DNA from 4 places in the Pseudoglutamicibacter cumminsii genome. Region 3 is predicted to be linked to each of the others. Evidence: riboswitches for the same ligand, from Rfam matches in the RefSeq annotation. Region 3 holds a riboswitch; each other region holds the start of a gene.

Region 1 (2,193 bases), 290 kb from region 3:
AGATCCTTGAGGTGCAGTGGAACGGCCGCAGCATCGCGGATGTTTTGGCGTTGACCGTGGACGAGGCGCTTGAGGCTTTCGCGGAGGAGCCGCGGATTCTACGCTCGGTCGAATTCCTGCACGCGCTCGGTCTGGGCTATCTGCGGCTGGGGCAGGGTTCCCCGGAGCTTTCGGGCGGCGAGGCGCAACGGATCAAGCTCGCCTCCGAGATGCAACGCGGCTCCAGCCGTAAGCACAGCCTGTACCTACTGGATGAGCCGACGACGGGGCTGCACCCCGCGGACGTTGACCTGCTGCTTGCGCAGTTGCGGCGGTTGGTCGAGGATGGCGCGACGGTGGTCGTGGTTGAGCACGACCTCCGGGTGGTCGCGCAGGCTGACCACGTCATCGACGTCGGCCCGGGAGCCGGCGACGAGGGCGGCCAGATCCTCGCAACAGGAACGCCGGCCGCGGTCGCTCAGCAGGGTGTGGGCCCGGATTCGCGCTCGGTTACGGCGCAGGCGCTGGCTGAACGAGCCGGCCTGCGCTGAGCTTGATGCGGCGGCGATGGAGGCGAGGGTGAAGAACGCTAACACAGACACCCCGCCCACCTCTGACACAGCTTGTTCGAGCTAAGAGAAGCCACCGCTATTCAGAACGTGCAGGGGGTTATCGGGCCGTCCTGGAGACCGACACAGCACCAGCTCCGACTATCGCCAACGCGGATAGTGAGCATACTGAAGCTAGCCGACCACATGACCTCAACATCCTCTGCTTGGGCTGCGAGGTTGACACGACTCGACAGAAAGATCGGATCATGGTTCCACATTAGATGGATGCCACTACCCGTCACGAAAATAAGCTGGTGCCCTATCGAAGTGATGATCTGCGCAGGTTCCCAATCATCGCTCAGCATCGCTCTTCGAGCACGAACCCAGTGCATCTGATGCCCCAAAGAAGCATAGTCAGTGCACTTGGCGATGTCCGCGCTGTGTTGGAGGGGGCCGCCGGGGCGGTCAGAATCATCGTGATCCGAAGAGAAGCTCGGATTGGTCATGATTATTTCCTTGAATGTCGCTGTTTCCACTCGATTCTTTTGATCGAGGGCCAATCTTCTCCCAGGAGCACCGCTAGCGATAAGCGGTTGCTAGTCGACAAGCTGAGAGGCTTCACGTCAGACTTCTTGATTGTGATTTGAGTGTAGCTGACACTGCTGACAAGAATTAAACAAGAATTAAATAAGAATCGAAGGGTTAGAAACAATCGCTTCACACGGCTGACCATCCCAATGCTGCGGATCAATCAGCGTATCCCCGTGCGCGATATTGAACTTGTCATAGTTCACGTCATGCAAAAACATGTTGATACGCGCCAGGTTCTAGGTAGTCAGGTTAATGTCCTGACCGTAATACCCCTGCCGCACACCATTCGGTCCGAGGACCTTCGCGGACTTAAGAAGCAGTGAGCCCGAAACGACCGCAGGGTCAATATCAACACCCGCCCACAGCGCCACACCTCGCACCTCGGTGAGACCGTGCCCGAGCAGCGCGCGCAGTCCATCAAAGAGCACCGGATGCAGTTCTTCGGCGTGCGCCTGCCACCTGCCGGTGGCGAGTTCGTCACACACCGCTTTACCGAGCGCGGTTGCCACCGGGTTCCCGCCAAAGGTCGAACCGTGCGTTCCCGGCGTGAATACGCCCATCACCTCGTTGCTGCCGAGCACCGCCGACACCGGGTAAAGACCGGCACTCAGCGATTTTGCACAGGTGACAATATCGGGCAGGATGCCCTCGACCTGGAAACGGAACGGCGTCCCGGTGTGAACGGACCGAATCCATCCCGCGCGTTTTCGTCATCGCTGAACGACATGATGGTCGTGGTACGGCCGTGGAAGTTGCCGCGCATCACAATGATTCTGGCCTAGTCGGCGGCCACGCCTTTCACCTTGCAGCCCCACTTGCGGGCGGCTTTGATCGCGGTTTCGTTGGCTTCGGCGCCGGTGTTCATCATTAGCACGCGGTCGAGGCCTGACAGCTTCGTGATCGCCTCGGCGAACTCGCCAAAGCGGTGGCGTAGAACGCTCGCGACGTGACGTCGAGCTTGCGCATCTGGGCGCAGGCGATATCGATGAACTTGTCGTTCGAGTGGCCGAAGTTTGCGGCCGAGTATGCCATCACGGCGTCGAGGTAGCGCTTACCGTCTACATCGGTGACC
Region 2 (2,193 bases), 200 kb from region 3:
TCTGCGGACGAAAGGGCTATGGCGACGTGGAATTTGCACGGCCAGAAGTTTTCTTGACCGTCGATATCATCGCGCTTGTCATCAACGGGATCATGGGCGGGGTGATTGCTCGGCGACTGAACTTTGACCCCGTCGGTTTCGTCGTCATGGCGATCGTCACCGCGCTCGGCGGCGGCATTGTCCGCGACCTCATGATCGACCAAGGCCCACCCGTCGCAACCACCAACCCGTGGTATCTGCCGGCCGCGATCCTAGGTGCGTTCATCGCGTTCCTCATGCCGCTCAACGGCAAGTGGACGACGCGCACACTCACTCTGCTGGACGGCCTCGCATTGGGTGCGTGGTCGGCCACCGGAACCCTCAAAGCGCTCTCCGCCGGCTTGGATTGGTTACCGTCGCTTTTGATGGGCGTCATGACGGCGGTGGGTGGCGGCATGATCCGCGACTTCATGGTCGGTCAGGTCCCGACCGTGTTCAGGCGCTCCCCGCTGTACGCGACGGCCTCGCTGTTCGGTTCGGTACAGATGCTGCTGTTTTTCTACCTCAAGCTCTCCGACTGGGGCATGTTCGTTGCGATGTTCAGCGTCGGAATCCTGGTGATTCTGGCCCAGAAGTACAACCTATACTTGCCGGGCCCCACGGAAATCCGCTTGCCTCGCCGCCGCATCCCGTCCATCTTGCGGCGTGAGGCCCGCAGCGCGAACCCGTCCACGGGCGCGATCCCGGTGATCGATGCGGCGGCTGGCTCCCGTACGGACGGCACCACAGACTCAGCTTCCGATGCGGTGGCCACTCATGGGGAAGCCGGCGGCTCGGTCACTCAGAACCAACGTCTGAGTCAGCAGCGAATTGAGCACCAGCACCGCATCCATAAACGGCGGGTCCAACAAACACAATCCAAGCGAGCACAAGCAAGGCAAGCTTCCGCATCCAGCCGCGCAGCCACCGGACATCTCACATCGGCGATGCCTAAATGGCGCCTCAAGCAAGCACGTAACAACCGCTGAAGCGCGAGAGCCGTTAACGACGCAACCACCGCATCGGGCACTTTCGCTACCTTGCGAACGTGCCCATGTTGAGCAACATGACACACACGCCCACCTGATTTGCGTGAGGCCGCCTTCGTCACCCACTATGGACACCACAACCATCCAGAGCGGCTGAGAGATCTGGCTCTACGACGCCGCAGCAACCACCCCGGTTACGACGGGCATGGTGCTCACGCCAGGATCGATGGAGTGACAAAGCATGACATTGACGTCAACACCCGCGCATCAAGCCGCCTCCGCACAGGACGCATCACAGGACACAGCACAGCTCGACGCCAGGCAGCTCAGCGCCGAAGAACATCAGGCGTACTGGGCGGAACAGGCCGCCCAGCTCACCTGGGAGACCCCTTGGGACACCGTGCACACGCTGACCCCTCCCAACCCTGAAACTCAGGAAGGGCTCCAGCAAACTTGGTTCGCGGGAGGCACCCTCAACGCCGCCGTCAACTGCGCAGACCGCCACGTAGCGGCAGGCAATGGGGACAAGGTCGCGCTCTACTTCGAAGGCGAGCCCGGCGACCGCCGCACCGTGACCTACCGCGAACTCACCGAGGAAGTCTCGCAAGCCGCCCACGCGCTCACGGAACTCGGCATCGGCCGCGGCGACCGCGTCGTGGTCTATCTTCCGGTGCTCGTCGAGACCATCGTCATCACGCTTGCTTGCGCACGCATCGGGGCTGTGCATTCGCTCGTTTTCGGTGGCTTCAGCGCGGAAGCACTGCGCTTCCGCATCGAAGACACCCGCGCCAAACTGCTCGTCACGAGCGACGGCCAGTACCGCCGCGGCAAAGCCGTGCCCGTCAAAGACATCGCGGACGAAGCCGCGTCCGGCGACAATCAGCTTGAGCACGTGCTCGTGATCGACCGCACCGGCCACCGCGACATCCCGTGGACCGAAGGGCGCGACATCTGGTGGGACCAGATCGTTCCGCGCCAGCCGCGCGAGCACACAGCGGAAGCGTTCGATGCGGAAAACCCGATGTTCATCATGTACACCTCTGGAACCACAGGGAAACCGAAAGGCCTTGTGCACACGACGGGCGGCTACCTCACCGGAGCAGTAGCCACCTACAACCAGATCTTCGCCCACCCGGCCCCAGAGCAACGCGCGGGCGACGTGCACTGGTGCACCGCAGACCTCGCG
Region 3 (2,193 bases):
GTCGTCATCCCAGTCGAGGTCAACGACCTTGCCGCCGATTTCTTTTTCAGCGGTGTCGATCGCCTTGAGAGCGTTGTCCTTGCTGCCACCCTTGGTTGGGGCCGCGGCGTCGTTGTTGTCATTATTGTCGTCAGCGTCGTCAGAATCGTCCATGTCATCGCTGGTGTCTTGCGATGCCATGTCTTCAGACTCAGTGTTCTGCGTGGCTTCCTGAGTCTGCTGAGTTTCGCTCTCGTTGGAGGAGTTGTTGTCCTCCGCTGGAGTGCCACATGCGGACAAAGCCAGCGCGAGGGCAGCTACGGACGTGAGGGCTAAATGTTTCTTCTCCATGGCTTAAGCCTATGCATATGTGAAAGGGGATTTCACTGATTATTTCTAAGCTATAAGCCTATTTAGGTGTTCCGCTCAAGCATGTGACACCGGGCTCCAGGCCGTTACGCCGTCACGAGTTCGCGGTCTCGCACCTGCGCGAGGTCGTGGAACGTCTTGCCGTGCAGCACGATCGGTTCGCCGTGGTCTTCGCCCTGGGATACAGCGTGAACCTTCAGGAGCACGATGGTGTGGTCGCCTGCCGGCACGGTGTCGTAGACCGAGGTTTCCAGCCACAGTGCAGCGCGGTCCAGGAACAGCGCGCCGGAGTCCGCCAAGGTGACGTCGAGGCCGTTGAAACGCTTGGTTTCGTCGCGGGATGCGAGCTGATAGCAGACCTCGCGATGCTCATCTGCAAGCACGGAGACGCCGAGGCGGTAGCCGTGCTTGAGGCGCTGCCACGTACGGGATTCGTTTCGGACGGAGAACGAGACGAGCGCGGGCTCATATGAGATTCCGACTGCGAAGCTCGAAGTGACCATGCCTTCGTGGCGTCCACCTACCCGCGAGCACAGGGCTGCGACCCCTACTGGGAATCGGTCGAATGCGGTACGCAGGGTTGCCTGGTCGAAAGTATGGGTCAGGGACATGGCGATTCATCCTTCGCGGTTACGGCCGTCCTCTATGGCCGGCGCAGCTTGCCGTCGGCATTCCCGACGGCCGAATCGTCACCTGGGGCACCCCACCTACGCGAGAGGGTTGCCGACGGATTAGCCAGGGCCTAAAAATCCGTACTCATGATTCGTGTTTTAAACGATAAGCAGTTCTGCGAGGGGCCCGCAACTGGATGTGTCGTTTAATTCATTTAATGAGACGAACGCCGCCACCCTTCGCGGGTGACGGCGTTCGTTTATGCTTCAGAGTTCGTAATCTTCGAGCCTGCGCAGTGCGCTAATGCTCGGTTTTACTTGCCCTTTGGCGTTGCAACAACGTGCAGCGTGGTGTTCGCGAGAACGTCTTCGTGCAGGCGGACGGTGGCCTTGTAGTGGCCGGTGGTCTTGACCTGCTGTGCGATCTCGATGGTGCGCTTGTCGACCTTGCCCAGGCCCTGAGCCTCGATTGCTGCTGCAACGTCGGCCTGCTTGACGGTACCGAAGAGGCGGCCGGACTCGCCAGCGTTAACCTCGATGCGGATCTCAGCAGCCTTGAGTGCTTCAGCGATCTTCTGTGCTTCTTCGAGGTTCGCTACGCGGTGGGCCTCGCGAGCGGCCTTGATGGACTCGACGTCCTTCTCGCCACCCTTGGTCCAGATGATCGCGTAGCCGCGTGGCAGCAGGTAGTTGCGTGCGTAGCCGTCGCGTACTTCGACGATGTCGCCAGCAGCACCCAGGCCGGTTACCTCATGCGTGAGAATAAGCTTTGCCATGTTTCTTCTCTCCTCCTTCTTGCTTAGCCGCGGCCAGCGCCGGAGTAGGGAAGCAGAGCGACTTCGCGCGCGTTCTTGATCGCCTGAGCGATCTTGCGCTGCTCCTGCACGGACACGCCAGTTACACGACGAGCGCGGATCTTGCCGCGGTCAGAGATGAACTTGCGAAGAAGGGCGACATCTTTGTAGTCGATGACCTCGATGTCGGCGGCCTTGAGCGGGTTGGCCTTAGGCTTAGGCTTGCGAATTTCAGGCTTAGCCATCGTGGAGCTCCTTAGTTTGTTTTGGAGCCCGCAGTTTTAGCTGCGGGATGGATGTTGGATTGGAACGATTTAGAACGGTGGTGCGGACTGGCCAGGGTTTGCACCCCAGTCGCTTGAGCCGCCAGAGTTACCCCACGGGTCGTTAGCTGGAGATTGCTGAGGTGCTCCCCAGTCTCCGCCGCCGCCCTGGGACTG
Region 4 (2,193 bases), 620 kb from region 3:
CAGCTGCGAATGGGTCGTGGACGACGGGTGCGCGACAAGCGAGCGAACGTCACCCAGGTTGGCAACGAGCGAATGCAGCTCGAGCGCGTCCACGAAAGCGCGGGCGGCTTCTTCGTCTTCCTCTGCGTCCTTGATTTCGAACGAGACGATCGCACCCACGCCGTTCGGTGCGTAGTGGCGGCCGCGTTCGTACCACGGGCAGGACTTCAGGCCCGCGTAGATGGTCGCGGAGACGTCGTCCCGGGCTTCGAGCCATTCAGCGACCTTCTGCGCGTTTTCGATATGCCGCTCAACGCGCAACGAGAGCGTCTCGAGGCCCTGAGCGATCAGGAACGAGTTCATTGGGGAGATCGCCGCACCCGTGTCACGCAGCAGCTGCACGCGGATCTTGAGGATGTAGGAAAGGTTCGCGCCCAGAGGCGAACCGACTCCCATGTCGCGGCCGTAGACGATGCCGTGGTAGGACTCGTCCGGCTGGTTGAAGCCCGGGAAGCGTTCCGGATGCTTGGTGTAGTCGAAGTTGCCGGAGTCGATGATGGCCCCGCCCATCACGGTTCCGTGGCCGCCGAGGTACTTGGTTGCGGAGTGGACGACGACGTCGGCGCCCCATTCGATAGGCCGCAGCGAGTACGGGGTTGCCAGCGTGTTGTCGATGATGAGTGGCACACCGGCTTCGTCGTGTGCGATTGCGGCGATGTTTTCGATGTCGAACACGTCTTGGCGTGGATTGCCGATGGTTTCGCCGAAGAACGCTTTGGTGTTCGGCTTGATCGCGCGGCGCCAGGCGTCGAGATCGTCTGGATCCTCCACGAAAGTGACCTCAACGCCGAGCTTAGGCAAGGTGTGCTTGAAGAGGTTCTGGGTTCCGCCGTAGAGGGATGGCGAGGCGACGATGTGGTCGCCGGCTTCTGCGACGTTGAGGATCGCATAGCTTGTTGCGGCCATGCCGGATGCGACGAACAGCGCGCCGACACCGCCTTCGAGGTTTGCGATGCGGTTTTCGATGACCTCGGTGGTTGGGTTGTTGAGGCGCGTGTAGATCGGGCCGAGCTCGCTCAACGCGAAACGATTCGCCGCCGATTCGGTGTCCGGGAACACGTACGCGTTGGTCAAGTGGATCGGTAGAGCCTGCGACCCCGTGACTGGGTCTGGCGTCTGGCCGGCGTGAATCTGACGAGTTTCAAATTTCTGCTGGGACATTAAAAGAGCACCCCTTGCTCACTGTGAGGGGCTTGCCCGCGCATGTCAGACGACGACAACGCTTGAAGAGGAAAAGTTACGTCCGCCCGGTTACGGGCGGGCATAGCCCGCGCTTGCCACAGCGGCATTCCCGTGTGGCCAGGTCCTCACCCGGGGCACCCCGCCGCGGACGGAGGGTTGCCGGCCAGCAAACCGGGGTTTTGCACTGGCACTCATGACCTTGCTCATTAGCGTACAGCACTGATGAACGACGAGGCCAGAGCGTGTTCACAATGTGAACCGCGCCGCGCATCGGCGTTTATTTCATGACCTTTCGCGAAGACCTACAGGCCCTTCCCAGTCGCATAAACAAGCACATCGGAAACCTCAACTTAGGCAAACCTAAGTAGAGATGTAGCTCACACAGTGCCAGATTTAAACCATGAAGCTCGACCACGTTTCTTACGCATGCGGGCCAGAGGGCCTGACGACTACTGCTGACCGTATCGCCGAGCAGCTCGGACTCCGATACGTCAAAGGAGGCGTGCACCCACGCTTCGGAACACGCAACGTGTTCTTCCCACTCCGCAACCACCAGTACCTCGAAGTCGTCGAGGTACTCGACCACCCGGCCACGTTGCAGCAGCCATTCGGCAAAGCTGTGCGTGAGCGCTCCGAGATGGGCGGCGGCTGGATGGGCTGGGTTGTTTCCGTCGACGACATGACCCCAATCGAAGAACGCCTCCAGCGCGGTGCTGTCCCTGGCTCCCGTAAGTTCCCGGACGGCCGCGAACTCACGTGGCGGCAGATCGGTATCAACGGGCTCATCGCAGACCCACAATTGCCTTATTTCCTGCGCTGGGATGAGGGCTTCGAGGACCTGCACCCGTCCATGGCCGAAGAGCCACACGGTGAAATCGTGGAGCTCACGATCTCCGGCAACCGCGACCGCATCGACGAATGGCTCGGCCACCCAGGTGAAGACTTCAAGGGCAACGTCGTGTTCAACTACAC

Evidence for each region. Region 3 has a riboswitch for S-adenosylmethionine ahead of JOD50_RS04255 (flavin reductase family protein). Riboswitches for the same ligand answer to the same signal wherever they lie in the genome.
Region 1: linked by a shared signal. The riboswitch ahead of JOD50_RS05565 (hypothetical protein) and the one ahead of JOD50_RS04255 (flavin reductase family protein) in region 3 are both predicted to bind S-adenosylmethionine.
Region 2: linked by a shared signal. The riboswitch ahead of acs (acetate--CoA ligase) and the one ahead of JOD50_RS04255 (flavin reductase family protein) in region 3 are both predicted to bind S-adenosylmethionine.
Region 4: linked by a shared signal. The riboswitch ahead of JOD50_RS06950 (O-acetylhomoserine aminocarboxypropyltransferase/cysteine synthase family protein) and the one ahead of JOD50_RS04255 (flavin reductase family protein) in region 3 are both predicted to bind S-adenosylmethionine.

The regions. Positions count from the first base shown of each region.
Region 1 is NZ_JAFBCO010000001.1:1,211,407-1,213,599, reverse strand. It holds gene JOD50_RS05570 (excinuclease ABC subunit UvrA) at 1-530, shown strand, start outside; gene JOD50_RS05565 (hypothetical protein) at 632-1,036, opposite strand; SAM riboswitch class IV at 1,052-1,168, opposite strand; partial or broken gene JOD50_RS10745 (N-6 DNA methylase) at 1,229-1,465, opposite strand; partial or broken gene JOD50_RS10740 (aminotransferase class III-fold pyridoxal phosphate-dependent enzyme) at 1,487-1,753, opposite strand; gene JOD50_RS10520 (hypothetical protein) at 1,900-1,989, opposite strand; gene JOD50_RS05550 (aminotransferase class III-fold pyridoxal phosphate-dependent enzyme) at 1,989-2,193, opposite strand, start outside.
Region 2 is NZ_JAFBCO010000001.1:1,117,802-1,119,994, reverse strand. It holds gene JOD50_RS05175 (TRIC cation channel family protein) at 27-1,007, shown strand; SAM riboswitch class I at 1,145-1,240, shown strand; gene acs (acetate--CoA ligase) at 1,249-2,193, shown strand, end outside.
Region 3 is NZ_JAFBCO010000001.1:917,391-919,583, forward strand. It holds gene JOD50_RS04250 (PepSY domain-containing protein) at 1-330, opposite strand, end outside; gene JOD50_RS04255 (flavin reductase family protein) at 435-959, opposite strand; SAM riboswitch class IV at 999-1,112, opposite strand; gene rplI (50S ribosomal protein L9) at 1,274-1,735, opposite strand; gene rpsR (30S ribosomal protein S18) at 1,759-1,998, opposite strand; gene JOD50_RS04270 (single-stranded DNA-binding protein) at 2,068-2,193, opposite strand, start outside.
Region 4 is NZ_JAFBCO010000001.1:1,532,534-1,534,726, reverse strand. It holds gene JOD50_RS06950 (O-acetylhomoserine aminocarboxypropyltransferase/cysteine synthase family protein) at 1-1,200, opposite strand, end outside; SAM riboswitch class IV at 1,305-1,420, opposite strand; gene JOD50_RS06945 (VOC family protein) at 1,622-2,193, shown strand, end outside.